DNA from 2 places in the Nitrospina gracilis 3/211 genome. Region 2 is predicted to be linked to the other one. Evidence: riboswitches for the same ligand, from Rfam matches in the RefSeq annotation. Region 2 holds a riboswitch; the other holds the start of a gene.

Region 1 (4,655 bases), 880 kb from region 2:
ATAAACCGCTCCTTGCGCTGTAAACGAAATGTTGCGGACACGGGAACCCGGCCCGCGCCGGTTTGTCACTTCGCCGGTCTCGGGCCCTCGTGCCCCAGGCTGTAAACCCACCTGCCGTCCGGCATTTTTCTTTTTTCCATCACGCCTTCCTGGACCAACCGCTCGAGAGCCAGCCCTACCAGCTCCAGCATGTTTTCGTAACGTTGGCGCGCCAGCCAGTGCATCACGCCTTCTGCCGTGTCGGAGGCACGCGGATGCTTCTCCAAATAACCCTGGATGTCCAGGATGATCCTCGAAAGTTCGTTTGCAGAGTAGGGATCCACATTAGCCTTCCAGAGTTGGCAATGGATATCAGACAGCAAAGCCCATGCCAGAAATCACAATGATGAGGGAGGTTGATTTAAAAGGCGTTTGCACGGACTCGGAATTTTCCGATGGGATTTTTTTGACCCACCCGAAAAACGGGAAGTGAAAACAACCTATTTGTTATCAATCTGTTTATTCTGATCGAGAGCGCAACACCAGATGGGGCAAAAAAGACCCGCTCGCAAAAAAATAAACAGAGGTGTCCTCAAATCAAGGAAACGCTTTGAATGAAATTTAATGTGGGGGAAGTTTCAGAATTGCGTGCGGTCGATGCCGTGTTTTTTGAGCAGGCGGGCGAGAGAGCGGCGCTCCTTGCCGGAACGGCGGGCGGCTTCGGTGATGTTGCCGCCGGTCTCAATAATCAGTGCGCTCAGGTAACTCACTTCGAATTCCTCGATCGCCTGCGCCTTTGCCTCTTGAAAGGAAACATTGGTGATAGGGCCGGGTGTTGTTCCTTCGGAAACGCAACCTGTTTCCACACTGCACGATAGGGGCGCAACGCGAATCTGGTCGCCATCGGCAAGCAGGCAGGCGCGATGCAGAAAGTTTTCCAGTTCGCGGATGTTGCCAGGCCAGTGGTAAGTTCGCATCCATTCCAGCGTTTCGGGATGCAGACTGCGCGTGGGGAGATTGTAACGGAGACGATACCGTTCCAGAAAATGGAGGCTTAATGTTTCAATATCATGTTCGCGCTGGCGAAGAGGAGGGAGGACCAGGTCGAGGATGTCCAGGCGGAACAACAAATCCTGCCGAAACGAACCTTTTCTCACCAGCGCGTGCAGATCGCGGTTGCTCGCCGCCATCACCCGCACATCGGCACGAATGAATTTTTTACCGCCAAGGGGACGGTAATTCTGGTCCTGCAAAAACCGCAGTAATGTCACCTGCGCGCGCGGCGACAGCGTGTCCACCTCATCCAGAAACAACGTGCCGCCGTCGGCCTGCGCGATGAGTCCCGGTTGTTCGCCTTTGGCGTCGGTGAACGCGCCGCTGGCGTGACCGAACAATTCGTTTTCCACCAACGTGTCGGGTAGCGCGCCGCAATTGACAGGAATAAATGGATGGTTCTGCCTTGTACCGAGATAATGAATGGCGCGGGCCGCCCTTTCCTTACCAGTCCCGGTTTCGCCAAGCACAAGAAGCGGGGCGTCGAACTGCGACAATTTCTGAATCAGGTCGCGGACATGCTGGAACTCGCGGGAATGCCCGATGAGGCCAATCTCATCCAGCGGATCATAAGCCTGAGGAGGAGCGGGTGGACGCGAGGGGGACGCGCCGTTTTTGCCCGTCGCCAGGGTCATTGCCTGTCCTCCATTACTTTTGATACAGGGAACCAGTTCACAATCAATTCAAGGTTCACTCGGGCAATTGAAGAGGCTTGTTCGGATTTTCGATCATGAGGCACCCGAAACATACCCCATGCACTCAATTCACGTCAACCCTTCCGGTTCCCCTTTAAGGACTGCAAGTGATGTTTTCCACAGCCCATATCATTTAATTTCAATCTATTGAATAGATATGAAAGGTTTTAATTATTTTTTTATTAGACCCAAATTTTTTATACCAATCGGAACTAGCATTAAATAAATTTCGGAAGGCAGTGGGCCGCCTTTTATTGTCATGCCTATTCCAACTTCTCACCTTCTTCCTTAACGAGCACCTCTTTTTACTTATATTTTTTTGTCAAGAAAGCTTGCTGTTTTTCTTTTGAACGAGGTTTCCGAAGATTCTCCAAAGACGAAACCAAGAATTTTTGTTTGACAAAAGGGGGTGATTTGATATTTATGGGCTCACATTCGAATATCTGATTTGTTCAAAAAAGGGAAGACGGTGCGAATCCGTCGCGGGCCCGCCGCTGTAACCGGGGACGAAACCCTCCCACACCACTGTTCCTGCGAATGGGAAGGGGGAGGCGAGTAGATCGATCCGGAAGCCAGAAGACCTTGTTGAACGAACGATTTTCAAACTCTTCGTGGACTGAGAGGTTGAGGGTAGAACGACTATCCCATCCTTTTTTAGGCTGGGATTTTTTTTATGCCCGACTTCTCACTGGAAGCAAGGAATTCCGGTGGAAGCTTGTTGCGTTGCATCCCATTCGTACACCATTCGCCCAGCTTGGGGACGCCCGTTCCCTGTCCGCCGCGCGAGTATCGTTTTCCTCCGGTCCTCGGCTTCTTTTTCCAAATTAAAATTCGGGTTCGCGGAGGCATTGCCGCGATGAGTGCGTTTTTCTCCGCCCTGTCGTTTCTGTCCATTCTTCCCGGACCCTCCCGCCGCACCTTCGACACGCGCATGGTATCGCATTTTCCGGTGGTGGGATTGCTGATCGGCGGACTTCTCGTTGCCGTGGACATGATCGCTTCCTGGTTGTTCCCTCCGTTTCTGCGTGCGGTGGTGGACGTTGCGTTCCTCGCAATCATCACCGGAGCGCTGCACCTGGACGGATTGGCCGACAGCGCCGACGGCCTGTTCTCGCACCGGCCATGCGAGGAAGCTCTAGCCATCATGAAGGACCCGCGCATCGGCGTGATGGGTGCGGTGGCGCTGGTTCTCTGTCTGGCTCTCAAGGTCGCCGCAGTGCACGGGCTGTCCGGTCCATCGACGTGGTTGTGGCTGGTGATCGCTCCCGCCTTCGCGCGTTCGACTCAGGTAATCGCGCTGGCCACGATGCCGGACGCACGCGGCGGTGCGGGCATGGGCGCTCCGCTTTACGCATCATCAAAAACGCTGGCCTGCCTTGTCTGCATTCTGCCACTGGCACTGCCGTTTTTTTTCGATCTCCGTATCGGGGTGTGTGCGGTTTTGGTGTTTGCCGCCGTCACGTCACTCGCATTGGTTTATTTTCATCGCCGGATCGGTGGCATGACCGGCGATACCTTCGGCGCGCTCTCGGAACTGGTGGAAACCGCACTTCTGGTTGCCGGGGCGGCGTTCCACCATGCTTCCGTCTCCTCCGCAGGATTCTTTTTTGGAAAGGCTGTATCCCCATGACCCATTCCGTTCTGATCACCGGCGGATGCCGAAGCGGAAAGAGCCGCCACGCGCTGGAACTCGCCGCACGTCACACCGGCCCGAAAGTGTTTCTCGCCACGGCACAGGCTCTTGACGATGAAATGAGCGAGCGAATTGAGAAGCACAAAGAAGAACGTGGGCCCGGTTGGATCACTCATGAAGAACCTTTGGACCCCGGGTCCATCCTGAGAGACGGAACTTGTGCGCCCGGTTCGCTGGTTATACTGGATTGCATCACCTTATGGCTGAGCAACCTGTTGATGGCCTCCATCACGCGAGAAAACATCCTGAGACGCGTGGATGAATTGCTGGACGTTTGTCAGAGGTTCGACGGCACCGTCATCCTCATCACCAATGAAGTCGGCGCGGGCATCGTTCCGGGTTCGGCGCTGGGCCGCGAGTTCCGCGATCTGGCGGGAGAAATCAATCAGCGCGTCGCCGCCCGCCTCGACGAAGTCATTCATACCGTGTCCGGCATCGCCACAGTTCTCAAGTCCAACCGAAAGGAAAACTCTCCGCTCGAAAATGGAAAAGGTTTTAACAACCCGTTCTCGGTAGAGGACAAGGCGGGGCTGTACCGGGCCATCTTCGAACGGCGTGACGTGCGACATTTTCAATCAAAACCAATTCCTCCGCACGCGTTGAAACGAATTCTGCGCGCCGCGCATCACGCGGGTTCTGTAGGATTCAGTCAGCCGTGGAATTTTCTTGTCATCGACGATCCGGCGACGAAGGAGAAAATGTTCCAGAATTTCATCCATGCCAACGGCGATGCGGAGAAAAATTATTCCGGTGCAAAACGGGAACTGTATTCCTCGCTCAAACTGGAAGGCATCCGCGAAGCGCCGGTCAATGTGCTCGTCACCTGCGACCGCGAACGCGCCGGACCCCACGTCCTCGGGCGCAACACGGTGCTCGAAACGGATCTGTTCAGCACCTGCTGTGCCGTGCAGAACCTGTGGCTCGCCGCGCGTGCAGAAGGTGTGGGCGTCGGCTGGGTGAGCATTCTGTCAATGGATCAATTGAAGGTCGATCTCGCGTTGCCAGAATTCGTCGAGCCCGTGGCTTACCTGTGCATGGGGTACCCCGCCGCCGGCTATGCGAAGCCCATGCTGGAAGAAGAGGGATGGGCGAAACGCATTCCTTTGGAGGAAGTGGTTTTTTTCAACCACTGGGGACAAACCGTGGAAAAGCGGTTTTAAATCATCACCTCAGCCATTCCGGTTTTCCCGGCAGGAAGGGGTTGGCGGATGAAGACAGCCGCGCGCCCATCACCT
Region 2 (14,028 bases):
AAAGTGAGACCCCAAAAAACCAGGCCATGCAAAACAAGAGAACATGTCAGCGCCAAGAAGAAAGTCCGCTTGGATTGAATGTCCCTGTTGGTGGAAAACATGGTCTTCAAATCAGTGAAAGGAATATTCGAATCCGGCGTAACCGGAAATTCCAGCTGTTCCAAAGAACAGCGACTCCTCGTATTGTTTGTTGAGCAGATTTTCTCCGCGCGCAGTCAGTTTGAGCTGTTTCGTCAACTGGTATCCCAATGCTGCGCGCACGATGGCGCGTCCTCCGACGCGTCCGGTGCCGGAAACCATCGCGCTCCGGTACTGCACCGTCACCAGCCAGTCGAGCAGGTTGCGCCAGGTGTGGTGCAGGGTGGCGGAGGCCGTATGGCGCGGCCGCCTTACAAGAAGCGCGCCGGTACTGGAGTCTACCGCCTGATTCCACGTGTAGGCGGCGTTCACATCGATGTCATCCATCACCTGCCAGAGAACGCTTGTTTCGATGCCCTGCGACCGCGCGCGGCCGATGTTCTCGGCGATGAACGTCGCCGGATTGGGCTGGATCTGGTTTTTCAGATCCATATTGAAATACGTGACGGCCACGGATACGCGGTCGGCCAGCAGGGCCTGCTCCACTCCGATCTCAAAACTTTCCGTTTCTTCCGGCTGGATGTTGGGATTTCCAAAAAATGGAAACAGGATTTCATTGACGGACGGGGCGCGGAAGCCGGTGGCAAAACCACCGCGCAGACGGGTATTGGTCTCCAAAAAGCGGTAGGCCGCCTCGATCTTGTAGGTGAACTTGTTGGCGAAACGGGTGTTGATGTCTTCCCGCACGCCGGCGTTAAGCAAAAACCGATTGTCGTGATTGAATTGGAACTGAAGGTAATAGCCCTGGTTTTCGTTTTGCAGGGCGATGCCCTGGCTGGCGTTGGAGGCGTTGGTGGCCTGGTGCTCGAATCCGAAAACGGTCGAAATGTTCTTATTAATATATACATTGTTCTGCACGTCCACCGTGTAGGTCCTGTTGATGATGAACGAATCGCCAAAGGTGGGATCTATAGTGTCCAATTCGTCCACGAACACGCTCGGAGTGATTTTCAAATCCCAGTTTTCGGTGAGGGCTTTTTGCAGGGGCAACGCGCCGTAAACGGTGTCGTTGTTTATGTGATGCGGCAGGGTGTCGGAGAAGGTGAAGGTGAGGGGATTGAATCCGTCAAAGTGGCTGCGCGCGCGGATGTAGCGTCCAATGAACTCCACCCGTCCGTCTTTAAGAAAGTTGTAACCGAGGCGGGTGGAGAAAGTGCGATTTGAATAACGGTCGTTTTCCGTGCCCCCGCGCCGTTCGTTGAATGCGGAAAAGCCTTCGCTGTCGGTGTTCGACGCGCTCAGAGAGTAATCGAAGCTTTCATGTGAACCCGAACTGGTGAGGGTTTCCTTGAACGTTTCAAAACTTCCGCCCTCGAATGACAGTGTGTGCGTGGGTTTGCCCTTTCCTTTGCGGGTGACGATGTTGATGACGCCCCCTACCGCATCGGCGCCCCACAGCGTGCTTTGGGGACCACGCAGAATTTCAATTCGCTCGATGTTGTCCATCTGCAAATGAGCAAAACTGAAACTGCCGGTGGAATTGGTCTTCACCTGAACGCCGTCGATCATCACCAGTGTCGATTGAGAATTGGCTCCGCGCATGAACAGGGTGGTGGAACTGCCCAGCGGTCCCGTCTGTACGACGTTGACTCCCAGTTGTTCCTGAATGATATCTTTTACCTGCATGTGTTTTTTCTTTTTAATTTCTTCGCGGGTGATCACCGTGTAGGACGCGGTCTGGTTTTCCGGTTTGATCTGCGAACGGGTGGCGTGGATTTCGATCGCGTCCAGTATTTCCAGTTGCTTATCCTTTTCTTCGGCGATCGCGTGACCGAAAACGAAGGGCACACATAGGGAGATACCTGTTATGAATAAAAGCTTCTTCATTTTTTGATTCCGGTTCCTTTCAGTTTTCAATCAACGCTTCAATGCGTTTCATTTCTATAGAAGCGTTCAGCCATTCTGCCAGCCGGTCCCATTGCCGTTTGCGGAACAGCCGGTAATCAAACGGTTCTTTGACTTGTGGAATGTCGCAGTGACGGCGGACACGGTTCAACAGCGCGTGGCGCAGGGGATCGTTGTCCAGAATGCCGTGCAGGTAGGTGCCGATCAGGGTGCCCGTTTTGTTGCAAACCCCCAGTGCATCCGTATTTTCTTCACTTCTATTTTGGAACAATGGGGCGCAGGGACCGGCAATCTCCGAGACGCCGTTATGGATTTCGTATCCCCACGCCGTCAGGCCGGCGTCGAACGCTGGTGAGCGGTGGGTGGTGCACCGCACCTGCCGTGTTATTTTTTCCGCCTGCATCTTTGTGATGACAGGCAAAAGGTCCAGTCCGTCTATTCTTCCGACCGTGCTTTCAATGCCATTGGCATCGGTGAGTTCCTGCCCCATCATCTGGAATCCGCCACAGATACCGAACACCACGGCTCCTTCTTGATGGCAACGATGAACGGCGCGGTCGAGTCCCTGTGTTTTCAAAAACCGCATGTCCTCCAGCGTGTTCTTGGTACCGGGGAGGACGATGAGGTCCGGCGATCCCAACTGCGCCTCGGTCCATACATAGCGCACCGCCACCGCCGGGTCTTCCATCAGCGGCGAAAAGTCGGTGAAGTTGGCAATGCGCGGCACGCGCAGGATGGCGACGTCCAAGAGGCCCGCGTCCGTTTTCATTTCGCCGTGCGTTCCAAAGGGCAGGGAGTCTTCCTCGTCCACGAACAGGTTGTGGTCGAATGGAATCACCCCTAACACGGGTTTGCCGACCAGGTCTTCAAATTGTTTGAGGCCGGGCTTGAGGAGCGCGACGTCGCCGCGAAACTTGTTGATGAGAAACCCGGCGACGCGGTCCTGCTCGTTTTCACTCAGCAGGTCGTAGGTGCCTTTCATCCAGGCGAAGACGCCGCCGCGATCGATGTCCCCCACCAGCAGCACCTTCGCATCCGCCTCCTTCGCCATCGCCATGTTGACGAAATCCATCTCGCGCAGGTTGATCTCGGCGGGGGATCCGGCCCCTTCGAGGATAACCAGGTCGTATTCACGCCGCAGGTCCCCCAACGCCTGTTTGACCTGATCGAGATAAGCGGGTTTGCCCTGGTAATAGTCCCTGGCGTTGCGGGTATGCGCGGGGCGGCCCATAAGGATGACCTGCGACAAATTGTCGCCCGCCGGTTTTAAAAGAACGGGGTTCATCTGGACCGTGGGGGCGATGCCGCAGGCCTCTGCCTGGAACGCCTGCGCGCGCCCGATCTCGCCACCGTCCTCACAGACGTAGGCGTTGAGCGACATGTTTTGCGCCTTGAATGGTGCGACCTTGAAGCCTTTCCTGTAAAACCAACGGCACAGGGCGGCGGTGATGACGCTTTTGCCGACGCCCGATCCGGTTCCCTGCACCATCAAGGTTTTTGCGGTCATGATCGAATCACCTCTGCCGTTTCAACAGCCACACGAAGAATGGTCCCCCGAGAAGCGCCGTGATGACGCCGACGGGAATTTCCACCGGCGCGATGAAGGTTCGCCCGAATGAATCGCAAAGAATCAGAAAACTCGCGCCAAAGAAAAACGACGCGGGAATCAGGAGGCGCAGGTCCGGCCCGATCACCAGCCGCACCATGTGCGGTACGATGAGCCCGACAAAACCGATGGGTCCGCTGGTCGCCACCACCGTTCCCGTAGTGAGAGACGCCAGTACGAAGGCCAGTTTTTGCGTGCGTTTCACATCCACGCCGCGGCTCTGCGCCGAGTGGACGCCGGCGCTGATGAGGTTGAGATCGCGCGCGATGTAGAGCAGCCCGCAAAACCCGATCAGCACCAGTGGCAGAATAGACCACACGGTTTCGTAGCTGGTGATGTCGAGTCCGCCCATCATCCAGCGCACGATCTGGAACGACTGCGTGAAATCGGACAGGTAATGAATGAACATGACGAGCGATGCGAAGAAGAAATTCGCCGTCACCCCGGCGAGAAGAAGAACACCTGTTGGAAAATCGCCGTGCCTGGTCTTAACCAGACTGAACACCAACAGCATTGCCCCGAGCGCACCGAGGAAGGCGGCGATGGGCACTGAAGAAAATCCGAGGAACATGAAATTGAGGTTGAGTGCGATGGCGATGACCGCGCCCAGCGATGCACCGCTGGAAATTCCCAGCGTGAACGGCGCGGCGAGATCGTTGCGCAACAACGCCTGCAAAACCGCGCCGGAGATGGCGAGCGCACCGCCGGTGAGCGCGCCCAGCAAAATACGGGGAAAGCGTGCGACGAATAAAATATTCGCATCCACGTTCTCCGCGAACGGGATGTCGCTGGACAACGCTTTCATCAGGTTGACGCTGGTGGGACCAATCAACGGGGCGATTCCCAGTACCAGGAGAAAGAGCAGGAAGAACGCGGTGACCACCTGCACGTAGCGGCGGGGTGTGAGTCCATGCGTGTGGGTCAGCATCACGCGCCCTCCGGAGAAATCAGGAAACTGCCGTCGGCCTCGTCGCGATAAATGTTGACGCCGATCTCGTACACCTCCTCCAGGATGTCCTTTTGTAAAACTTCCTCTGGTGCGCCGTCTTTGATCACTCGCCCCTGTTTCAGCAATACAAGGCGGCAGCAGTATTTTGAGGCGAGGTGCAGGTCGTGCATGGCCACGGCGATGGTGACATTCTGTTTGCTGTTGAGGTCGTTCAGAATCCGCAACAATTCCACTTGGTATTTGAGGTCGAGTGCGGAGGTCGGTTCGTCCAGCAACATCGCTTCCGGTTCCTGCGCGATGGCGCTGGCCAGCATGACGCGCTGTTTTTCACCGCCGCTGATTTCGTTAAACAGGCGCTCGGCGAACATCGAAGTCTGCGTCTGTTCCAAAGCGCGGCGGACGATCTCGAAATCGCTTTCGCCCTCGAAGGTGAACGCGGAGAGATACGGATGCCGCCCCATCATCACCACCTCGCTCACTTTGAACGGAAAGGGCATGTGGTGCTCCTGCGGAATCCAGGCGATGGACTGCGCCAGTTGCTTGCGGTTGCAGGAATGGATGTCGCGGCCGCGAAACAGCACGCGCTGGCTATCCGGTTCCAGAATCCCCGCCATGAGTTTGAGCAGGGTGGACTTGCCTGAGCCGTTTGGACCGATGATGCCGACGAACTCCCCAGAGGCGATGTCCAGCGACACCTCCCGCACCACGGGGTCCTTGTCGTAGGCGAACGAAATGCCTTCGGCGCGCAGGAGCGGTTGTGTGGTTGTGGAAGCGGCGGTGGTCATCCCTGTCCTCCCGTAGACGACGTTTCATTTGATGGTCCGAACACCTCCGGGTGCAGGGCACGGGCGAAGTCGTCCAGAATGCTGAGCAGGCGCGGTCCGGGGATGAGGATGTAGTCGGCGCTGATGAAATGGATGTTATTTTCGGACACTGCGCGGATGGTGGAAAAGCGCCGCCATTCTTTAAGACGCGCCGCCTTTTCTTCCGCTGTCATGTTCATGGCGGGTCCAGCCTCGATGATCACCTGCGGCGATTGCTGGATGATGTACTCCTTATTGATCTTCGGGTAGGGCGCAATCGTGTCGGTGACGATGTTTTTTCCACCCGCCAGCTCCAGCAGTTCCCCGAGAAACGAACTCGGCCCGACAGCGTAAAGACTGCGTCCCGGCTCGTTGCTGTCGCCCAGTATCAATAAGGTGGATTTCGGCGCGTGTCCTTTCAGTTTCTGGCGGTATGCGTCGATTCCGGATTTCAGGCGGTGGATCAACTCCTTCGCGCGGTCTTCGATATGAAGCGCCTTCCCCATTTTGTGTAACGATTCGTAAATCTGTTCGAGGGTCTGCATCTCGACGGCGAGCGTGCGGATGTGGAGATTCACCGCGTTGTTCTTAAGAGTATGGCTGGTGGCCTGGTGGATGACGAGGTCCGGGTTCAGCGTGATCCAGCGCTCGATGCTGGGATGCAGGAGACTGCCGATCTTCGTGCGTGCGCAGGCTTCGGGCGGATACTTACAGAAGTTGGTGACGCCGACGACGCGGTCGCCCACGCCCAGCTCAAACAGAAACTCCGTGATCGACGGCGACATGGAGATGATGCGTTGCGGCGCGTTACCGGGTTCCACCGCCCACGATGAAAGCGGAACCGCCAGCAGAGCTAGCAGGCACAACGCCGCACAGACGCTTCGGAAATAGCTTCCGAACGTGGCGGGCTTTGAATACAACGATGGCTTGGGAAAGCGATTGATTGCCGGGCGCGCGGTCATATCCGGTACCGATCCGGAAACCTGGAAGGCCCAAACAAAAAATCCCTTTCCGGGTGGAAAGGGAAACAGGTCATGTCACCTTCACCTCTCAGGTCCCGGAGAGTGTGTGAAGCATATTCAGACAGGCTTTCTGGCTTCCGGATCGTCCTACCGCCCGCGCCTTCCCGTTCCCTGGAACAGTGGCAAGATGCGGGTGTCGTCCCCGGTTACAGCGGCGGCACCGCGACGGATTCGCACCGTCTTTCCTTCATCTGAATACAGCGATTCAATTTGGGATCAGCATAGCAAAACGCTGGGGCAAGTCAACGAAATTCCCTGGAATGGGGAGAGGGGTCAGACCTCGAGGAACTTGATCAAATCCTGGATGTTTTCCGCGCTCACTTCGTGCCCCTGCGGGGTTTCTTTGATTGTCAGGGTATGGCCGTGGCTCTGCATTTCATCCAGTGCGTGCTCGGCCAGGAAAGAGGGCACCACATCGTCGTTGGCACCGAAGATGCCGAGAATCTGCGCCGCGACGTTTTTGGTGGTGATCTCCGGCAACTCCGGCAGGAAGCCGCAGATGGACGCCACCTTGTGCACCGGATGTTTGCCCATCAGTGCGTACACCAAAGACGCCGCGCCGCCCTGGGAAAATCCCCACAGGCAGGTGTGGAATCCGTTGGCGACATTCTGTTCCTTCATGAAGCGGTGGGTTTCGTCCACCATTCCGGTGGTGAAGTCGAGAAACTGCTGGACCGCTTCCTTTTGCCGGGGACCGTCCAGCCACCAGCTCCACACGCCGTTGCCCGCATCCACCGGACCTTCCGGATAAATGGCGACGATGTTGTTCAGTTGCAGCCGGTTGCCGTGGATCAGCATGTTCTCCGGTGTCGATTCCGCCCCGTGAAACCCAATGAGCACATTCACCGGTTTGGCTGAATCGATTTCCGTCTGCCCGATAATGACTTTCTTTCCCAGCCAGGTCTGGTTCTGATATTGCATGTTCATGTTTCCCGCTTGAGTTTGAGTTGTTGGATGAGATCGGCGGCCAGCGCCTCGGCCTGCCTGCGCGTGGCAATGCGCCCCAGAACACGGGCTTCCTCCACGCGGTCGAGTATGGTTTTGTATGCGGGAGACGGTGACAGCTGGAATTTGCGTGTCAGCGTTCTCCCGTTCAACAGCGTCGGGTTTGCCTGTGCCGGCCGGTAAGTGTTCAGGTAAAACTCCACGAGCCGGTTGAGGGCCAGCAGGAACGGTTGCAGGTCGTCGCCGACCTCCATCTTAACAGCCGTTGCCAGAATGGCTCCCGAAAAGAAATCGTCTTCCGCCTGTTTGCATAACTGGTAGATTCCGGATAGGTCGTCTTCCTCGTTGGTCGCGGGCATGTTGGTCGCGTATTCCAAAACGTTGTGGTGCACAGCCAGGGCCCGGTCGGTGAAAAGAATGTGGTCGTTGCTGAGCCGCAGGTCTTTCATGATACGAACGGGGAGAGAATCGTTGCGGATTCTTGTCCCGGTTAAATGCTGATCGGGGGCATCCTCCAAAGGACGCAACAGCACCGCGAGCTTGAGCAGGGCGCGTCGAGGTGGTACGTCGATGTATTCGCGGAACCGGGTGCGGTGCTTCGGCGAAATCTTTTCGGTTTCCACAAGCAGGATTTCCAACCGGTCCAGGATGCGAAGGGCCTCAGCCCCGTTGTCCGTTAAAGAATCCGCAGGGCCGTCGTCGAAATGCAGGGCTAGTTCCGGGATGAGCGCGGACAGGAGACCCGTCTCCACCAGGCGATCGAGGTGCGAGTTGGGAGTGCCGAGCAGGATCAACAGTTCGTGGGACAGGCGTTCGGCGGCGACGGTGCGGATGCGTCCGCGGGTTTCGGCTATGCGCCGCGAGGTTTCTTCGTCGATGTCGAAACCCAGCGTGTTGGCGAAACGGTAAGCGCGAAGCAGGCGCAGGGGATCGTCTTCGAACACCGGGCCGGGCAGGGCGCGTACGGTGCGGCTTGCGATGTCCTCAACCCCGCCAAAGGGATCGACCAACGTGTCTTTTCCGGCGATCAAATCTTCCAGCGGCTGACCCATCGCATTGATGGTGAAGTCGCGGTGCGCCAGGTCGTCTTCCAGCGTTTTGCCCTGCAGGGTGGTGAAATCGAAATACACGTCGCGCGCGATCACCACGCGGTGGGTTTCGCGTCCCGGCGTGGAGTCCAGAGGCACCAGGGTGAGTGAATGTGCTTTCGCAAAGCGCTTGGACACCTCCGGCGCTTCGTTGCAGGCGAAATCGAAATCGGCGCAGGCCTTGCCCATAAATCGGTCGCGCAGGGTGCCGCCCACCACGTAAAGCGGGCGACCCAACTCGCGGCTGAGACGCAACAGGTTTTCAAGCTGGTTTTGGTAATCTTTCGACATGCGATCCCGGAAAAAGGGTTTCTGCGGGATATCTTAACAGATTCGAAAAGAGGGGGCAGGCAGGGTGAGCGGACAGGGGGCGGTGAGGCGGGTGAACCTCAGCGGTCCCAGCCGGATTTCAGCTTGATCTCGAGCGAAACGAACATCGAGCCGTTTTTCTTTACCATGTGCAGGTCGGTGTGAGTCAGGTTGCTCAGCACCTGGCGGATGTTTTCGGATGGCTTGCTGGCTGGATCCTTGACAAGGAACGGCACCATGTCATCGATGGAGCCGCGGACTTCCTCGCTGTCCACCACGTAGCCCAGGTACTGTGCGTCCACGTCGAGGTATTTCTTGACGAGCTTGCACAGGGTGTCTCCGACCATGATGTCGCGTTTGCCGCGCACGCGGTTGATGACGAGCCCCGGCGAGAAGGTGCGGATGATGTCATTGATCGCCTCCAGCGAATCCGGATCGGTTTCCCTGATCTTGGCGCGGAGCTGGTCGATTTCGAAACAGTCCTCGCTCACCTCCGGATTTTTCGAAAAGTCGAGCGCGTGCTGGATTTCGGCGTTGGCCTTGAACTCCTGGCTGATGCGGCGGAACAGCACAGATTTGATGTAATTGAACGTGTTGGTGATGGAAGTCATCTCGGGGGTGGACACCACCACCTGCCGGTCGGCGAGGTTGAAGAAGTCCACCGTGTGGAATCCCGTCCCCGGACCGAGGTCGATGCACACCGCATCCGCTTTCAGGTTGCGGAGCACGTTCATGACGCGGTTCTGGTTCTTCTGGTTGATGTCCGCACTGCCGGGCAGGCTCCCCGACGTGCTCAAAAATTTCAGGTTCACCAGCCCGGTTTCCTGGAGCAGGGGAGAGGGATCGTCCTCGATGCCGTCGTGCACGAAGAAATCGCGGAAGCCGTAGCGCGGATTGCTGATGCCCACCAGCGCGTGCAGGTTGGAGGCGCCGAAGTCGCCGTCCACCAGCACCACCTTCTGCCCGGTGAGCGCCATGGCCACCGCCAGGTTGGTGGCGATCACGCTTTTGCCGACGCCGCCCTTGCCGCCGCCGACGGCGATTATTTGACTGGAATGCTTCGTGGACAAAACGCTCACCTGCTTTCGTTGTAAGGGCTTGCCGATCCGCGCCGCAGGGCGGGCCGGGGGCGTCCCGATATTTATTGAATGCGGATCATTTCATTGTCACGCAACGGGGGGATGAATTCAACCGAATGTGCCCCGCCGCCCTTCTCATAACGGCCAAAAACCCAAAGGCTTGAGGCCGGGCGGGCAAAATGTGTGAAGAATTGCGAAGGCGGGATAAAATTTGAGAAGGAGGTTTTAAATGAGCTAAAATCCAATTAAGGGCGCAATTGCGCGTATTTGGGTCCATCTCCTAGCGGATCGTTCCCCCGCCGGCCGGATGGAATTCCCGGCAGTCTTTTGCCATTCGAGGTGGTTTCTTGGAAAGCTTGCAGTTTTACCTGTTTTTCACCGTTATCATCCTGTTTTCGTTGACGGTGCACGAGTACTCCCACGGCCGGGTGGCGTACATTCTGGGCGACAACACGGCGAAGCGGCTGGGCCGGCTCACGTTCAATCCCATCAAACACCTCGACTTCTTCGGTGTCATCTGCTTCTACTTCCTCGGTTTCGGCTGGGCCAAGCCGGTGCCGGTGAACGGGCGCAATTTCGAGAACCCGCACCGCGATATGATGTACGTGGCGGCGGCGGGTCCGGCGTCCAACCTGATCCTCGCCCTCATTTTCGGGTTCCTGGTACGGGTCACGCCGCCGGAGCAGAACCTGTTTCTGTTCGCCATGCTGTGCTACGCGCTCTACATCAATGTGGCGCTGGCGATCTTCAACCTCCTCCCCATCTTTCCGCTAGACGGCGCTAGCGTGCTCAAGGGGCTGGTCTCGCCGAAGATGGCGGCGAAGCTGGCGGTGTTCGACCACTACACCGGATTCGTCCTGCTCGGCATCTTCCTTTTGGATTATTTTGCGCAGACCGGGATAATTTTGGGTATTCTTAGACTCCCCATGGGGTTTATGGTAGAGTTTTTTACCCAAGAGGCGTTTCCCTATGTAAAACAGATCATTCGCTTCCTTTAATCCTTATCAAATTTCAGATAGATGTCCAAAAAACGCATTTTGAGCGGCATGCAGCCTTCCGGCCTGCTTCACCTGGGAAACTACTTCGGCGCGTTAAAAAATTGGGTGTCCCTGCAGGACGACTACGAGTGCTTCTACTTCATCGCCGACTGGCATTCGCTCACCACGCTGCACGAAAACCCCCGCGAGATCCCCAGGTTCACCCGCGAGGTGGCGATCGACTGGCTGGCGGCGGGGCTCGACCCGGAAAAGTGCACGCTGTTCGTGCAGTCGCGCATCCCGGAACACGCGGAACTGCACCTGATTCTGTCGATGATCGTGCCGGTGTCGTGGCTGGAGCGCAATCCGACTTATAAGGAAAAGCAACAGGAAGTGAAGACTGTGGACATGAGCTCCTACGGCTTCCTCGGTTACCCGGTTCTGCAGACCGCGGACATCGTGCTGTACAACGCGCACTACGTGCCGGTGGGCATCGACCAGGCGCCGCACCTGGAGCTGTCGCGCGAGATCGTGCGCCGCTTCCAGCATTTTTACAAGAAGAAGGTGTTGATCGAGCCGGAGGCGAAGATCAGCGAGGTGCCGAAGCTGAACGGCATCGACGGACGCAAGATGAGCAAGAGCTACAACAACGCGATCTACCTCTCGGACTCGGAAAAGGAGATCACCAAAAAGATCCAGTCGATGCTCACCGATCCGCAACGGCTCAGGCGGAACGATCCGGGCGACCCGGACGTGTGCAACCTGTTCCCGTTTCACAAGCTGTTCTCGTCGGAAGAAAAGCAGGCGTATGTCGATGAGAACTGCCGCACGGCGGGCATCGGGTGCGGCGACTGCAAGGCGCTCTTGGCCGAGTCCATGCTGGCTGGCATGCGTCCCCTCATGGAGAGGCGCGCGGAGCTGGTGGCCAAACCGAAGGAAGTGGACGAAATTCTCGATGAAGGCACCGAGCGTGCCCGCAAGGTGGCAGAGAACACCATGCGCAAAGTGAAGGAAGCGATGAAACTGAAATGAAGACGGAAGACGGCGACACGAAAATGGATTACAAGGACACCCTCAATTTGCCGCAGACGGATTTTCCGATGAAGGCCAACCTCGTGCAGAGGGAGCCGGAAGTTCTGGCGGCGTGGGAGGCGGAGGACATTTACCAGCGCATCCGCGAGGCGTCGAAGGGCCGCCCGAAGTACGTCTTCCACGACGGCCCGCCGTACGCCAACGGCCACATCCACATGGGCCACGCGCTCAACAAGGTGCTCAAGGATTTCATCGTGCGCATCATGACGATGAAGGGATTCGACGCGACCTTCGTGCCGGGCTGGGACTGCCACGGCCTGCCCATCGAGCACCAGGTCGGCAAGGAACTCAAAAGCAAAAAACAGGATCTGGGCAAGAACGAAGTGCGCAAACTGTGCCGGGAGTACGCCGCGCGTTTTGTTGATATACAAAAAGAAGAGTTCAAACGGCTGGGCGTGTTCGCCGACTGGGACAAGCCGTACCTCACCATGAGCTTCGGTTACGAGGGCACCATCGTCCGCGAGTTTCTGAAATTCCTCGAATCCGGCATGGTGTACAAGGGACTCAAACCCGTTCACTGGTGCACGCATTGCCGGACGGCCCTGGCCGAGGCGGAGGTGGAGTACGCCGATCACAACTCGCCCTCCATCTACGTCAAGTTTGCGGTGAAGTCGGAGTGGAAAAACCAGATCGACGGCGTGGACGCAAAGAAAGCGTCGTTCGTCATCTGGACCACCACGCCGTGGACGCTTCCAGCCAACCTCGCCGTGTGCCTGCACCCGGACTTCGAGTACACCGCCGTCGAGATCGCGGGAGAACAGTACATCGTTGCGGCGGAACGGTTGTCGGCCTTAATCCTCGAATGGGACGTCACCGATTATAAAGTGCTCGGCAAATGCGCGGGCAAAGACCTGGAAGGCGTCGTCTGCCAGCATCCGTTCATCGACCGCGAGTCGCCGGTGATCCTGGGCGACCACGTCACCCTCGAGCAGGGCACGGGTTGCGTGCACACCGCGCCGGGGCACGGCCAGGAGGACTACATCGTCGGCCTCAAGTACGGGCTGGATACGTACAACCCCGTGGACGACGGCGGCGTGTTCAAACCGGAGGTCGAGTTCTTCGGCGGCCAGTTCGTGATGAAGGCCAACCCGGAGATCATCAAGAAGCTGGAAGAGCTGGGCAAGCTGATCCACCAGGACCGCGTCGATCACTCCTACCCGCATTGCTGGCGGTGCCGCACGCCGATCATCTTCCGCGCAACGGCGCAGTGGTTCATTTCGATGGACGACAAGGGCCTCAGGCAGAAAGCGCTGGCGGAGATCGACAAGACCCGCTGGGTGCCGCACTGGGGACGCGACCGCATTTACGGCATGATCGAGAACCGCCCGGACTGGTGCGTGTCGCGCCAGCGCGCGTGGGGCGTGCCGATCACGGTGTTTACCTGTGTGCAATGCGACACCACGCTCACCGACATGGAGGCGTACGAACCCGTCGTCGCGGCGGTGGAAAAAGAGGGCGCGGACTGCTGGTTCGAAAAAGACGTGAAGGACCTCCTGCCCGCGGGCACGAAGTGCGCCTGCGGATCGGCCGAGTTCAAAAAGGAAATGGATATTCTGGACGTGTGGTTCGACTCCGGAGTCAGCCATGCGGCGGTTTTGGAGCCGGACCCGAACCTGCAATGGCCCGCCGATCTGTATCTCGAAGGCAGTGACCAGCACCGCGGCTGGTTCCACAGCTCCCTGCTGGAATCCGTGGCGACGCGCGGGGCGGCTCCGTACAAGACCGTTCTCACGCATGGCTACGTGGTGGACGGCAAGGGCAAGAAGATGTCGAAGTCGGCGGGAAACGTCATCGCGCCGCAGAAGATTATCGACCAGTACGGCGCGGAAATCCTGCGCCTGTGGGTGGCGTCGGAAAATTACCGCGAGGACATCCGGATCTCCCACGAGATTTTAAAACGCCTCACCGAAGCGTACCGGAAAATCCGCAACACGTTCCGGTTTCTGCTCGGCAACCTGAGCGACTTCGATCCGAAAACCGACCGGGTGCCGGTCGACGAGATGGAGGAGATCGACCACTACATCCTGCACCGTTTCAAGAAGGTGAACGAGCGCATCCAGAAGGCTTTCGAAGAATACGAGTTCCACGTGTTCTACCACACGTTCTACAACTTCTGCATCGTGGACCTGAGCGCATTCTACCTGGACATCCTGAAGGACCGGATTTATACCTACC

What was found. Region 2 has a riboswitch for cobalamin ahead of TX82_RS09615 (ABC transporter substrate-binding protein). Riboswitches for the same ligand answer to the same signal wherever they lie in the genome.
Region 1: another riboswitch for cobalamin. It lies ahead of cobS (adenosylcobinamide-GDP ribazoletransferase); the one in region 2 lies ahead of TX82_RS09615 (ABC transporter substrate-binding protein).

The regions. Positions count from the first base shown of each region.
Region 1 is NZ_HG422173.1:1,146,533-1,151,187, reverse strand. Features, by position in the region: gene TX82_RS05515 (hypothetical protein) at 66-323, opposite strand; gene TX82_RS05510 (sigma-54 interaction domain-containing protein) at 618-1,667, opposite strand; cobalamin riboswitch at 2,146-2,325, shown strand; gene cobS (adenosylcobinamide-GDP ribazoletransferase) at 2,584-3,357, shown strand; gene bluB (5,6-dimethylbenzimidazole synthase) at 3,354-4,580, shown strand.
Region 2 is NZ_HG422173.1:2,020,557-2,034,584, forward strand. Features, by position in the region: gene TX82_RS09590 (energy transducer TonB) at 1-164, opposite strand, end outside; gene TX82_RS09595 (TonB-dependent receptor plug domain-containing protein) at 112-1,965, opposite strand; gene TX82_RS09600 (cobyric acid synthase) at 1,985-3,490, opposite strand; gene TX82_RS09605 (FecCD family ABC transporter permease) at 3,498-4,517, opposite strand; gene TX82_RS09610 (heme ABC transporter ATP-binding protein) at 4,517-5,323, opposite strand; gene TX82_RS09615 (ABC transporter substrate-binding protein) at 5,320-6,303, opposite strand; cobalamin riboswitch at 6,407-6,573, opposite strand; gene TX82_RS09620 (alpha/beta hydrolase) at 6,637-7,290, opposite strand; gene TX82_RS15275 (tRNA nucleotidyltransferase/poly(A) polymerase-related protein) at 7,287-8,687, opposite strand; gene TX82_RS09630 (MinD/ParA family ATP-binding protein) at 8,786-9,775, opposite strand; gene TX82_RS09635 (site-2 protease family protein) at 10,132-10,782, shown strand; gene trpS (tryptophan--tRNA ligase) at 10,804-11,793, shown strand; gene ileS (isoleucine--tRNA ligase) at 11,817-14,028, shown strand, end outside.